3 regions of the Amycolatopsis sp. N2S4-7 genome follow, and region 1 is predicted to be linked to each of the others. Evidence: riboswitches for the same ligand, from Rfam matches in the RefSeq annotation. Region 1 holds a riboswitch; each other region holds the start of a gene.
The links. Region 1 has a riboswitch for thiamine pyrophosphate ahead of ACH54P_RS36540 (thiamine ABC transporter substrate-binding protein). Riboswitches for the same ligand answer to the same signal wherever they lie in the genome.
Positions count from the first base shown of each region.

Region 1 (4,495 bases):
GCCTGGGCCAGCGGTACCAGGTACGGCGACGTCCGGAGGTCGCCGGGCAGCGCGTCGAGCGTCACCAGGTAGCCGAACCCGACGGTCACCGCGGACACCCCGAGCGGCAGCATCAGCACGGCGTCCATCGTCTCGCCGAGCCCGCGCGCGGGCTTCGCGGGCGACCGGCGCAGGGCCACCAGCACCACGGACGCGAGCACGCCGACCACCATCGCCAGCAGCGTCGCGTCGACGGCCACCTTCAGCGAGTTCACCGCGGCGTCCCAGCCGGACACCTGCAGCGCGCCCTTCTCGCCGGTGCTCGTCAGGGCCCGGTAGCCGGCGAGGCTCCAGCCGTCCTCAGTGGACACCGACTCGGCGAGCAGCGCGAGGATCGGGGTCAGCAGGAGGGCGAGCACGGCACCCGCCGCGCCGACGACCCACCACTCGCCACCACGAGGGCGCCGCGTCTTCGTGGCCCCGATCCTGGCCCCCTCCTTGCGCCGGCGCGCCAAGCCGCCGAGGACCAGCGCGGCCACCACGGCGGCGAACTGGATCAGCGAAAGCGCCGCCGCACCCGAGAGGTCGAGCAGGTCGACCGTCCGGAGGTAGATCTCGGTCTCCAGGGTCCGGTAGCGGGCGCCGCCGAGGATGAGCACGACGCCGAAGCTGGTGGCGCAGAACAGGAACACCACGGCCGCGGCGGACGCGATCGCCGGGGCCAGCGCGGGAAGCGTCACCGAGCGGAACGCCCGCCACGGCGACGCGCCCAGCGCGCGGGCGGCGTCGGTCGTCCGCGAATCCAGCCGCGACCAGAGCCCGGCGACGGTCCGCGCGACGACGGCGACGTTGAAGAAGGCGTTGGCCAGCACGATCGGCAGCACGCCGCCGTCCGGCCAGAGCGCCCGGAAGGCGAGCCCGACGACGACCGTCGGCAGCACGAACGGCACCAGCACCAGCGTCCGCGCGAGGCCGACGCCGGGCAGCCGCACGCGGGCCAGCAGGAACGCCACCGGCAGCCCGGCCAGCACCGCGACGACCGTGGACGCGGCCGCGCTCGCCACGGTGAACCCGGCCAGCTGCCAGGTCCGCGGGTCCCGGAGAACGACGTCGAGACCACCCGCGGCGAACCCGCGGCCGACGATGGCCAGCACCGGCCAGGCGAAGAACACCACCAGGAACCCGATGGGGGCCAGCCCGAGCAGCGCCAAGCCGATGCCTCGGGCGGTCCGCGGTGGCGCTAAGACTGCACCAGCGTGCGCCATTCGCCGATCCACTTCTCGCGTCCGGCCTGCACCTGGTCCGCGGGCAGCGTCTGCGGCTTCTGCGGCAGCGGGGCGGCCTGCGCCCAGCCCGCGGGCAGGTCGACGCCCTGGCGCGCCGGGTAGACGTACATGTTGGCCGCCACGGTCACCTGGAACTGCTGCGAGAGCAGGAAGTCGACGACCTTGCGCGCGTTCTCGGCCTGCTTGCCGTTGGCCAGCACGCCGGCGTACTCGACCTGCCGGTAGCACGTGTCGAGCAGCGCCTTGGTGCGCGGCTTGCCGTCCTCGCCCACCTCGGCGGCCGGCGACGACGCGTACGAGACGACGATCGGCCGCGGCCCCTTGCCGGACGAGCCGGAGAAGTCCTTGGTGTAGGCCTCTTCCCAGCCGCTGACCACCTTGACGCCGTTGGCCTTCAGCTTCGTCCAGTAGTCCTTCCAGCCGGCCTCGCCGTACTTCGCGACGGTGCCGAGGAGGAAGGCCAGGCCGGGCGACGCCGTCGCCGGGTCCTCGGCGACCAGCAGGTCCTTGTACTTCGGGTCGGCGAGGTCGTCGTACGACTCCGGCGCCGGGATCCCCTTGCTCGTGAAGTAGTTCGTGTCGACGTTGACGCAGACGTCGCCGACGTCGACGGCGGACAGCCGGTGCTCGGGGTCGACGGCGTAGCGCTGCGGCCCGCGGTCGGCCTCCGGGCTGGTGTACGGCTCGAAGACGCCCTCGGTGAGCGCGCGCGAGGCGAAGGTCGAGTCGACGCCGTACGCGACGTCGCCGATCGGGTTGGCCTTGGTCAGCACGAGCTTGTTGGTCAGCGACCCGGCGTCACCCTGCTTGAGCACGGAGACCTTGATGCCCGACTGCTTCTGGAAGGCGTCGAGCACCTCCTGCGGCGCCAGGAAGGAATCGTGCGTCACGAGGGTGACGGTGGGCGTCTGCTGCGTGCCACCGTCACCGTCCGACAGCGAGCACGCCGCTGCGACGGCGCTGACGGCGGCGACGGCCGTCGCGGCGCGAACAGCCCTGCGTTTCATCTACCCTCCTGCACTTCGCCGGACGAGGAGGTCGAGCCCTCCCTTCGCCGGCATGATCCGGTCAGGTGCGAACGGTCGCGGGTGACCCGCCTCTCAGCCCGGCTGACCGGACTCCCGTGGCAACCGTGCAGCGTAGTCCAGGACGTACGACCATGGAGACATGACGGAAATCTTGAGCGACTCCGAGGCCGACGGACGGTTGGGTGCGGGCTGGACCCGATCCGGGTCCGTCATCTCCCGCGAGGTGGAGCTGGCGAGCTTCCCGCAGGCGATCGAGGTGGTGGACCGGGTGGCGGTCCTCGCCGAAGAGGCCGACCACCACCCGGACATCGACATCCGCTGGCGCACGCTCACCTTCCGCCTGAGCACGCATTCGGCGGGCGGGCTGACCGCGAAGGACTTCGACCTGGCGGCCCAGATCGATGCGGTGCTCGCCGGACTGTGATCCTGGTAACTCTGGGTGAACTTTCGCCCGGGTTCGACGTCTCTCGGTTACCGGAACCTTCGGGAGGGAGACGAGATGACTCAGGCAATCGTGGTCGGTTCGGCGGCGTTCGCAGCCATGGTGGCGGCAGCCGGAGGCGTGCTCTGGTTCACCGCCCGCAACCGCCGCCACCTGGACGGCTGAACGGCGTTTTCCCTGGTCACGGGTGAGCTTGATCACAGCGGCTAACGCGGGGCATGATCAGTGCGCTGTCCCTGCGGAAGCATCGGCCCGCCCGTAGGGAAAACGCCCATGAACAGCACTCTGCCCGCCGCCCAGCGCGCCTGGATCAACGCCCTCGCCCCCGCGGTGGTGTTGATCGCCATCGTGCTGCTGGGTGTGCTCGGCTAGTCCGCGCAGCAGCCGCAGTTCGAGCGCCGTCGCCCTGACCTCCAGAGCGGCGGCGTACTCGTCTGTCAGCCCGCCGGGCGGATCCGCTCGGTCGGCGGGAACTCGGCCGCCTGCGCCCGCAGTTCCGCGGCATCCGGGACGTCCGCCGCGGCCCGCTCGACCCGGGTGAGCGCCCGGCTCACACGTTGAAGCGGAATTCGACCACGTCGCCGTCGGTCATGACGTAGTCCTTGCCCTCCATGCGGACCTTGCCCGCCGCGCGGGCCGCCGCCATCGAGCCGGCCTCCATCAGGTCGTCGTACGAGACGATCTCCGCCTTGATGAAGCCGCGCTCGAAGTCCGTGTGGATCACGCCCGCCGCCTGGGGGGCCGTCGCACCCTGCGGGATCGTCCAGGCGCGCGATTCCTTGGGGCCCGCCGTCAGGTACGTCTGCAGGCCGAGCGTGTGGAAGCCGGCACGGGCCAGCGAATAGAGCCCCGGCTCCGGCTGGCCGACCGACTCGAGCAGCTCGCGGACCGACTCCTCGTCGTCCAGCTCCAGCAGCTCCGCCTCGACCTTCGCGTCGAGGAACACCGCGTCCGCGGGCGCGACCAGCTTCGTCAGCTCCTCGCGGCGGGCCTCGTCGGTGAGCACCGACTCGTCGGCGTTGAAGACGTACAGGAACGGCTTCGTGGTGAGCAGGCTCAGCTCCCGCAACGCCTCGAAGTCGACCTCCTTCTGCGCCTGGAAGAGCGTCCGCCCGGCGTCGAGGATCTCCTTCGCCCTCTGGGCGTTGTCCAGCGCGGGCTTGTTCTCCTTCTTCGTCCGCGCTTCCTTCTCCAGCCGCGGCAGGGCCTTGTCCAGCGTCTGCAGGTCGGCGAGGATCAGCTCGGTGTTGATCGTCTCGATGTCGCTCGACGGGTCGATCCGGCCGTCGACGTGCACCACGTCGGGGTCGTCGAACACCCGGATGACCTGGCAGATCGCGTTGGCCTCACGGATGTTCGCGAGGAACTTGTTGCCCAGCCCGGCACCCTCGGACGCGCCCTTCACGATGCCCGCGATGTCCACAAAGGACACGACGGCGGGCACGGTCTTCTCCGACTTGAACAGCTCGGCCAGCTTGTCCAGCCGCGGGTCCGGCAGCGGGACCACGCCGACGTTCGGCTCGATCGTCGCGAACGGGTAGTTCGCGGCGAGCACGTCGTTGCGCGTCAGCGCGTTGAACAGGGTGGACTTGCCGACGTTGGGCAGACCGACGATACCGAGGGTGAGGCTCACGACCCCGCAGTCTACGGGGCTGCCCCGGCGGTCCCCCAAGCGCCCAGTGCCGCGTCGGATTTCCGCCAGCGACGGCGCTGACCTGCTGGCATGCTCGGATCCATGGTTCCGAACACCGCGCTCGCCG
Region 1 covers NZ_CP172299.1:7,692,914-7,697,408, reverse strand. The annotation lists gene ACH54P_RS36545 (ABC transporter permease) at 1-1,244, opposite strand, end outside; gene ACH54P_RS36540 (thiamine ABC transporter substrate-binding protein) at 1,220-2,272, opposite strand; TPP riboswitch at 2,294-2,400, opposite strand; gene ACH54P_RS36535 (4a-hydroxytetrahydrobiopterin dehydratase) at 2,433-2,717, shown strand; gene ychF (redox-regulated ATPase YchF) at 3,286-4,368, opposite strand; gene ACH54P_RS36525 (DNA-3-methyladenine glycosylase 2 family protein) at 4,471-4,495, shown strand, end outside.

Region 2 (4,495 bases), 650 kb from region 1:
CAAGAAAACGTGCGATCGACACTGTCTATTATGGACAGTCGGAGTGGTGCTTCTCACGTCGGGGCAACGTGGGGAGTTCCTCGCGCGCCTTACACGTTGGACAGGGGAGATGACTTACTACCGGATCGGGACCATGAGCAAGGAGAACGCAGCGACTTCCGAAGCGAAGGAAGAAAAGTCCGGCCTGCGGATCGCGCAGGTACTGGCGGCGGCGCTGGCGGCGGTGACCGCGGCGCTGCTGGGCTCGACGCTCGGCGTGGCGGGCACGGTGGTCGGCGCGGGCGTGGCGAGCGTGGTGTCGACGGTCGGCAGCGAGCTGTACCTCCGCTCGCTGCAACGCACCCGGGAGGCGGCGCTGAAGGCGCGTGAGCTCGCGACGTCCGGCATCCGGCGACGGGGGCCCGCCGGTCCGGACGTGCCGATCACCGACCAGCCGACGGTCCAGCTGGCGAAGCCCCCGGAGGAGGGGCCGGGCCGGTGGCGGAAGCTGCGCTGGCCGCTGATCATCGGCACGAGCGTGGCGGCGTTCGCGGTGGCGATCCTGGCGATCGTCGGGTTCGAGTCGGCGACGGGCACCCAGATCGGCGGCGGCACGGGTTCGAGCATCGGCAAGATCCTCGGCAGCGGTGGCGGCGGGACGGACAAGACCCCGGCCACGACCCCCACGACCTCGACGGACGACACCCAGGTGTCCCCGACGGAGACGCCGACCAGCCCGACCGAAACCTCGACCGCCCCGACGACGTCGACCCAGTCACCGACAACGACCCCGAGCACGACGACCCAGCAGCCGTCGACCTCGGCCCCGGCGACGACAACCCCGCCGACCAGCAAGGCCGCGCCGACCTCCACGCCCTGAGTCCCCTCGCGGGCCGGGCGGGCCGTCGACGAGCCCGAGCACCCACCTCGCGGGCCTCAGGTGAGGTGGGTCAGCAGGCCCGGACCGTCGATGACCTCGAGCACCCACCCCCGTGAACCCGGGCCTCAGGTGAGGTGGGTCAGCAGTGCCCGGGCCGCCGACGACCCCTGAGCACCCACCCGGCGAGCCCCTCAGGGCAGTCGGCCCAGCAATGCCCGGGCCGCGGCGGCGGGGTCCTCGGCCTCGGTGATCGCCCGGACCACCACGATCCGCGTCGCGCCCGCGTCGAGGACCTCCGGCAGGCGCTCGGCGTCGATGCCGCCGATCGCGAACCAGGGCCGGTCCGGGGCGGCCGCCGCCGTCGAACGGACCAGGTCCAGGCCCGGCGCCGGGCGGCCCGGCTTGGTCGGCGTCGGCCAGCACGGGCCCGTGCAGAAGTAGTCCACGCCGGGCTCCGCGGCGGCCGCGAGCGCCTGGTCGAGGGAGTGCGTCGACCGGCCGATCACGACGTCCTCGCCGAGGATCCGGCGGGCCAGCGGCACGGGGATGTCGTCCTGGCCCAGGTGGAGCACGTCCGCCCCGACCGCCAGCGCCACGTCCGCGCGGTCGTTCACCGACAGCAGCGCGCCGTGCCGCGCGCACGCCTCGGCCAGCACCTCCAGTGCCGCGATCTCTCCCGCGGCTTCCAGGGCACCGGTCTTGTCGCGCAGCTGGATGACGTCGACGCCGCCGGCCAGCGCCGCGTCGGCGAACTCCGCGAGGTCGCCACGGGCCGTGCGGGCGTCCGTGCACAGGTACAGGCGCGCGGCGTCGAGCCGGGCGCGGATCTTGTCACCGGAAAGGGCGGGCATAGCGGCGACCGTACCTCCCGCGTTAGGGTGGTGGGGTCCGCACGGGAGCCCGAGGCACGGGCTGAGAGGGAGCTGCCGCTCCGACCGTGGAACCTGATCCGGGTCATGCCGGCGCAGGGAGCGTGATCCCATGACGAACCTGGCAGTGGTGGGCGGCGGCGTGATCGGCCTGTCCACGGCGTGGCGTGCGGCCCGGCAGGGCCACCCCGTCACGGTCTACGACCCCGAACCCGCCCGCGGCGGCGCGTCCTGGCTGGCCGGCGGCATGCTCGCGCCGGTCACCGAGGCCTGGCCCGGCGAGGAGGACGTCCTCAGGCTCGGCGAAGAGTCCCTTCGCCGCTGGCCCGGCTTCGCGAGCGACCTGGCCCAGGAGGGCGTCGACCCCGGTCTGGCCGGTCACGGGACGCTGGTCGTCGCGTTCGACAGCGCCGACGCCGGTCACCTCGACATCCTCGCCGGCTACCTGCGCTCGATCGGCCGCGCCGCGGACCGGCTCACCGGCCGGGAGACCAAGCGCCTCGAGCCCGGGGTCGGGTCCGTCCGAAGTGGACTCCACGTGCCCGGCGACCTGGCCGTGGACAACCGGAAACTGCTCAACGCGCTCTACGCGGCCTGCGTCAACCACGACGTCCGGTTCGTCCGCGAGCGCGTCGGATCCGTGCCGGACGCCGAAGCCGTCGTGCTCGCCGCGGGCGCCTGGACCGGGCGGCTGCACCCGCAGCTCGCCGACGCCGTGCGCCCGCTCAAGGGGGAGATCCTCCGGCTCAAGCCCCGCCGCGGCTGCCTGCCGCCGCCGGTGCACACCGTCCGCGCCGTCGTCGAGGGCCGCCCGATCTACCTCGTCCCGCGCGGTGACCAGGAGCTCGTCCTCGGCGCCACGCAGTACGAGGCGGGCTTCGACCAGGCCGTCACCGCGCGCGGCGTGCGCGAGCTGATCGAGGGCGCCGAGCGCGTCTTCCCCGCGATCACCGAGTACGAGCTGGCCGAGACCGCCGCGGGCCTGCGGGCCGGCAGCCGGGACGCGCTGCCGTACCTCGGCGTCCTGGACGACGGCGTCTACGCCGCGACCGGGCACCACCGCAACGGACTGCTGATGGCCCCCGTGACCGCGGACGCCGTGGTCGCCTGGCTCGAGGGGGAAAAGCCGCCCGAAGGCGTCGAAGCGGCTTCGCCCGCCCGCCTGCACCAGAAGGAGCGCGTGTGATGGAGATCAAGCTCAACGGGACGTGGACGGAGTTCCCGGACGGCGCCACCGTCGCGGACGTCCTCGACGCGACGGGCGGGCAGCGGCCCGGGATCGCCGTCGCGGTCGACGGCGTCGTCGTCCGCCGGAGCGACTGGCCCACCACCGCCGTGCCCAAGGGCGCGGGCGTCGACGTGCTCACCGCGGTCCAGGGAGGCTGAAATGGACGAAGAACCGCTGGTCATCGGCACCACCAAGCTGACGTCCCGGCTGATCATCGGCACCGGCGGCGCGGCGAACCTGGCCGTGCTCGAACGCGCGCTGGTCGCGTCCGGGACCGAGCTGACGACCGTCGCCATGCGCCGCGCCGACGCCGAAGGCGGCTCCGGCGTCCTCGAGCTCCTGAACCGGCTCGGTATCGAGCTGCTGCCGAACACCGCGGGCTGCCGCACGGCCGCCGAAGCCGTCCTCACCGCGCAGCTCGCGCGCGAGGCGCTCGGTACCGATCTCATCAAGCTCGAGGTGCACGCCGACGACCGGACGCTGCTGCCGGACCCGTTCGAAACCCTCGACGCCGCCGAACGGCTGGCCGCCGACGGGTTCACCGTGTTCGCCTACACGAACGACGACCCGGTGCTCGCGCTGCGCCTGGAGGAGGCCGGCTGCGCCGCCGTGATGCCGCTGGGCGCGCCGATCGGCACCGGCCTCGGCATCCGGAATCCGCACAACATCGAGCTGATCGTTTCGCGGGCGGGCGTCCCGGTGATCCTGGACGCCGGAATCGGCACGGCGTCGGACGCGACGCTGGCGATGGAGCTCGGCTGCGACGCCGTCCTGCTGTCCACGGCGGTCACCCGGGCGGCGGATCCGGAACGGATGGCCGCGGCGATGCGGGCGGGCGTCGCCGCCGGTCGCCTGGCCCGCGGCGCGGGTCGGGTGCCGCAGCGCTTCTGGGCGCAGGCGTCGAGTCCACCCCGGTGAACCGGAGTGGCTTCACGCCGAACCCGCACCGCGAACCCGTAAGGTGGACGGCACTTTCCGGCGCACCCGCGGCGGGGCAGGGCAGAAGGAGCCAGCCGTGACCAGCACCTCGGTCCAGGACGTCTCGGGCAGGTTGTACCTCGCCGTCGGGAGGCTGTCCCGGTCACTGCGCCAGGCCGGCGTGCCCGGGCCGGGCCACGGCGCCATCTCGGCGCTGGCGACGCTGGTGCACGCGGGCCAGCTCCGGCTGGGTGACCTCGCGGCCAAGGAGGGCGTCGCCGCGGCGACCATGTCGCGGATCATCGCGTCCCTGGTCGAGGCCGGGTACGTCAGCCGGGAGTCCGACCCGGTCGACCGGCGGGCGTGGCTGGCGAAGGCGACCGAGGAGGGCGAGCGGCTGGTTTCCGGCGTCCGGTCGACCCGGGTGCAGGAGCTGAACCGGCGGCTCGACCGGCTCTCGCCCGAGCACCGCGAAGCCCTGACGGCGGCGATCCCGGCGCTCGAGGCCCTGATCGCGGACGACTAGGACGCGCCTCGGGTGTGGCGCGCCGGCCGAGCGGGTACTCCCTCCGCACGCTGGTCGACCGTCGACCGGAACACCTGGGGAGGTAGGCGTGGTGG
Region 2 covers NZ_CP172299.1:7,045,649-7,050,143, forward strand. The annotation lists gene ACH54P_RS33410 (hypothetical protein) at 134-859, shown strand; gene thiE (thiamine phosphate synthase) at 1,051-1,710, opposite strand; TPP riboswitch at 1,742-1,847, shown strand; gene thiO (glycine oxidase ThiO) at 1,841-2,914, shown strand; gene thiS (sulfur carrier protein ThiS) at 2,914-3,114, shown strand; gene ACH54P_RS33430 (thiazole synthase) at 3,116-3,874, shown strand; gene ACH54P_RS33435 (MarR family winged helix-turn-helix transcriptional regulator) at 3,972-4,400, shown strand; gene ACH54P_RS33440 (hypothetical protein) at 4,489-4,495, shown strand, end outside.
Region 2: another riboswitch for thiamine pyrophosphate. It lies ahead of thiO (glycine oxidase ThiO); the one in region 1 lies ahead of ACH54P_RS36540 (thiamine ABC transporter substrate-binding protein).

Region 3 (4,495 bases), 640 kb from region 1:
TCGAGGTTCGGCGTGATCAGGGTCGCGCGCGGGAACAGCTCGGTGCGGATCGCCTCCAGCGCGTCCTCCCGCAGCAGCGCGTGCCCGGTCATCGACGCCGCCACCGGGTCGACCACCAGCGGGAAGTCCATGCCGAGTTCGTCCAGCGTCTTGGCCACCGAACGGATGATCTCCGCGGTCGCCAGCATGCCGGTCTTGGCCGCGTGCACGCCCATGTCGGACGCCACCGCCTTGATCTGCGCGGTGACGACGTCGGCCGGGATCTCGGTGAACCCCTGCACGCCCAGGGAGTTCTGCACGGTGACCGCGGTCAGCGCGACCAGCCCGTGCACGCCGTTGGCGAAGAACGTACGCAGGTCCGCCTGGATGCCCGCACCACCGCCGGAGTCGGATCCGGCGATGGTGAGGGCGGTCCGGGGAGTGCCGGTCACTGCCCCACCACGGGCAGGTAGACCTTGTTGCCGTGCTCGCCGAACTCGGCCGACTTCTCCGCCATGCCGGCCTCGATGGCCTCCACAGTGGACAGACCGTGCTCCTCGGCGTACTTGCGGACGTCCTGCGTGATCCGCATCGAGCAGAACTTCGGCCCGCACATCGAGCAGAAGTGCGCGGTCTTGGCCGGCTCCGCGGGCAGCGTCTCGTCGTGGAACGAGCGGGCGGTGTCCGGGTCGAGCGAGAGGTTGAACTGGTCGTTCCAGCGGAACTCGAACCGCGCCTTCGACAGCTCGTCGTCCCATTCCTGCGCGTACTGGTGCCCCTTGGCCAGGTCGGCGGCGTGCGCGGCGATCTTGTACGTGATCACGCCGGTCTTGACGTCGTCGCGGTTCGGCAGGCCGAGGTGCTCCTTCGGCGTGACGTAGCACAGCATCGCCGTGCCGTACCAGCCGATCTGCGCGGCCCCGATGGCCGAGGTGATGTGGTCGTACGCGGGCGCGATGTCCGTCGCGAGTGGACCGAGGGTGTAGAACGGCGCCTCGCCGCAGAGCCTTTCCTCGAGCTCGACGTTCTCCTTGATCTTGTGCATCGGCACGTGCCCGGGGCCCTCGATCATCACCTGGACGTCGTGCGACCGCGCGATGTGCGTCAGCTCGCCGAGGGTTTCCAGCTCGGCGAACTGGGCGCGGTCGTTGGCGTCGGCGATCGAGCCGGGACGCAGGCCGTCGCCGAGGGAGAACGTGACGTCGTACTGGCGCAGGATCTCGCAGAGTTCCTCGAAGTGCGTGTACAGGAACGATTCCTGGTGGTGCGCGAGGCACCACGCGGCCATGATCGAGCCGCCGCGGCTGACGATCCCGGTGACGCGCCGCGCGGTCAGCGGGATGTAGCGCAGCAACACGCCGGCGTGCACGGTGACGTAGTCGACACCCTGCTCGCACTGCTCGATGATGGTGTCGCGGTAGACCTCCCACGACAGCTTTTCCGGTTCCCCGTCGACCTTTTCGAGGGCCTGGTAGATCGGCACCGTGCCGACCGGGACCGGCGAGTTGCGCACGATCCACTCGCGCGTCTCGTGGATCCGCTTGCCGGTGGACAGGTCCATGATCGTGTCGGCGCCCCAGCGGGTCGCCCACACCATCTTGTCGACCTCTTCTTCGACCGACGACCAGACGGCCGAGTTGCCCATGTTGGCGTTGATCTTCACCAGGAAGTTCTTGCCGATGATCATCGGCTCGGACTCGGGGTGCTTCCGGTTGACCGGGATCACCGCGCGGCCGCGGGCGACCTCGTCGCGCACGAACTCGGGTTCGACGCGCTCGCGGGCCGCGATGTACTCCATTTCCCGGGTGATGACACCCTGTTTGGCCCACCCGAGCTGGGTGTTGTGCTCCCGGCCGTCGGCCCAGCCCGCCCGCAGCCGATGCAGTCCACTGTGGACGTCGATGTCCGCTTCGGGATCGGTGTACGGGCCCGAAGTGTCGTAGACGTCGAAGTGCTCGCCGTTGGAGAGGTCGATCCGGCGCGCCGGCACGCGGAGCCCGGATTCGGTCTGGTGGTACACCTTGCGCGAGCCGGTGATCGGCCCGGTCGTCACGGAGACGGCAGCATTGTTTTCCAGTGTCGTCAACGACATTCACTCCCTACGCCGGCATTACCCGGTCAGGTTCATGCGGTCGGCGACGCCTGCGAAGTGCAAGTCGCCCTCTCAGCCCGCCATGGCGCGAGCTCCCGCGTTGGTGTTGTGCCCCCGACCATGCCACGCCGAAGCGCGATACTCAAGTCAGGTCACCTCACCCGACCAGTTCGGCCGGGGTGGCGTAGACGTCGACCATGGCTCCGTTGCGCAGCACGGTGATCGGCAGTGCGGTGCCGATCACTTCCGCGAACAGCTGCCGCTGGATGCCCTGCGCGTCGGAGACGCGGGTGCGCGCGACCGTCAGCACGAGGTCGCCCGCCTTGAGCCCCGCCCGGTCCGCGGGGCCGCCGGCGACCACTTCCCGCACCCGGAGCCCGGCGCTCTGCCCGGTGCGCCCGGCGACGTCGTCGGGGAGCGGCGCGGGCACGCCGACGACGCCGAGGTACGCGCGCCGCACCCGGCCTTCGACGACGAGCGTGTCGATGATGCGCCGCGTCGTCGCGTTGATCGGCACGGCGAGCCCGAGGCCGACCCCGGCGACGGCGGTGTTGATCCCGACGACCCGGCCGGCGGAGTCGGCGAGCGCGCCGCCGGAGTTGCCCGGGTTGAGCGCGGCGTCGGTCTGGATGACGTCCTCGATGACGCGCCCGGCGCGGCCGTGGCGCACCGGGAGGGCCCGGCCGAGCGCGCTGACGACGCCCGCGGTGACGGTGCCGGAGAAGCCGAGCGGGCTGCCGACGGCGACGACGAGCTGCCCGACGACGAGCCGGTCGGCGTCCCCGAGCGCGGCGGCCGACGGCGTCTCGCCGCGGGCGCGCAGCACGGCGAGGTCGGACAGCGGATCGGCGCCGACGACGTCGAAGGGCACCTCGCTGCCGTCGGCGAAGGTCGCGACCCCGCGCCGGTGGTCGTCGACGACGTGGGCGTTGGTGAGCAGGTGGCCGTCGTCGCCGAAGACGACGGCCGAGCCGCTGCCGCGCGCGAGCTGAACCCCGGCGACGTGCGGGGTGACGGTCTTGGCGACCGTGCTGACCGCGCGCGAGTAGGCGTCCATCGCCTCGTCCATGTGTACCTCGATTACAGCGTTGCAGGTACTACAAGTGTGCGCCCGAGGTCGCGGAATCATCGTTCGCTGCTGGTGAAACTCAGCTCTCGAGGGCGACGGTGACGCCGAAGCCGATCAGCAGCCCGCCCGAGGTGCGCTCGAGCCACCGCTTCACGTTCTCGCGCCGCAGCCACTGCCCGAGGCGGGTCACGAGGAGCGCGAGCGCCGAGTACCAGACGATGTCGACGACGATCCAGGCCGCGACGCAGACCAGCAGCGCGCCGGAGCCCGCGTGGGCGGGGACGAACTGCGGCAGGAACGACAGCGCGAACACGCCCGCCTTGGGGTTGCCGAGGTTCGTGACGAGGCCGGAGCGGAAGCCCGCGCCCGGCCGAATCTCCTTCTCCGCGCCCGAACCGCGGAAGAACAGGGCCTTGATCCCCAGGTAGATCAGGAAAAGCGCGCCCGCGACCCGCAGGATGTCGTACGCCGTCTGGGAAGCGGCGAGCAACGCCGTCAGCCCGAAGACGGCGGCGAGCCCCCAGAACGCGACCCCGGCCTCGATCCCCGCGATGGTCGCGAAGGCGTTGCGCTTCGACCCGCGCGCCGCCTGCTTGATCAGCATGACCGTGGCGGGCCCGGGGACCATCGCGATGAGGAACGCGGCGGGGATGAACGCGAGCAGGTTCGGCATCGCCCGATCGTGTGGCACGGCCCGGCGGCCGGGCAACCGCATTACCGGACCGGTGACGGTTAGTGGTTCACCGGATCGGAGCATGCGCCCGCCAGGAATCGGCGGCAGACTGCTGGGCGCTTCTGTAACGGTGCAGAAGCGCTCTTTCTGTGGGGTTGATATGCGCAAACTCATGTTCGGCGCCCTCGCCGGACTGCTGGTCACCGGCCTGATCCCGGCGACGGCAGCGGCACAGGGCGGCGGTGAAGCACCCGGCGCGCCCGGGGCCCATCCCAGCTGGCTACCCGCGAACAAGACCGGCTTCGGCACCGCGCGTGACCGGTCGAGCAACGTCTGGTTCACCCTCCAGGGTGGGCAGATGTCCGAGGTCTACTACCCGGACCTGTCGACGCCGAGCGTCCGGTCGATGAACTTCGTCGTCACGGACGGCCGCAGCTTCGCCGTCGCCGACTACACGGCGAAGGCGCAGCAGGTGCGCCGGACCGACGACGACAGCCTGGTCTACGAGCAGACCATCACCGACGACCAGCACCGCTGGCGCCTGCGCAAGACCTACGTCACCGACCCGGCCGCCACGACGGTACTGGTGGACGTCGACTTCCAGTCGCTCACCGGGCGGCCCTACCAGCTCTACGCGGTCGCCGACCCGGACCTGACCAACGACGGCTCGGACGACTCGGCC
Region 3 covers NZ_CP172299.1:7,054,225-7,058,719, forward strand. The annotation lists gene thiD (bifunctional hydroxymethylpyrimidine kinase/phosphomethylpyrimidine kinase) at 1-431, opposite strand, end outside; gene thiC (phosphomethylpyrimidine synthase ThiC) at 428-2,065, opposite strand; TPP riboswitch at 2,059-2,180, opposite strand; gene ACH54P_RS33480 (S1C family serine protease) at 2,229-3,140, opposite strand; gene ACH54P_RS33485 (LysE family translocator) at 3,220-3,813, opposite strand; gene ACH54P_RS33490 (glycoside hydrolase family 15 protein) at 3,974-4,495, shown strand, end outside.
Region 3: another riboswitch for thiamine pyrophosphate. It lies ahead of thiC (phosphomethylpyrimidine synthase ThiC); the one in region 1 lies ahead of ACH54P_RS36540 (thiamine ABC transporter substrate-binding protein).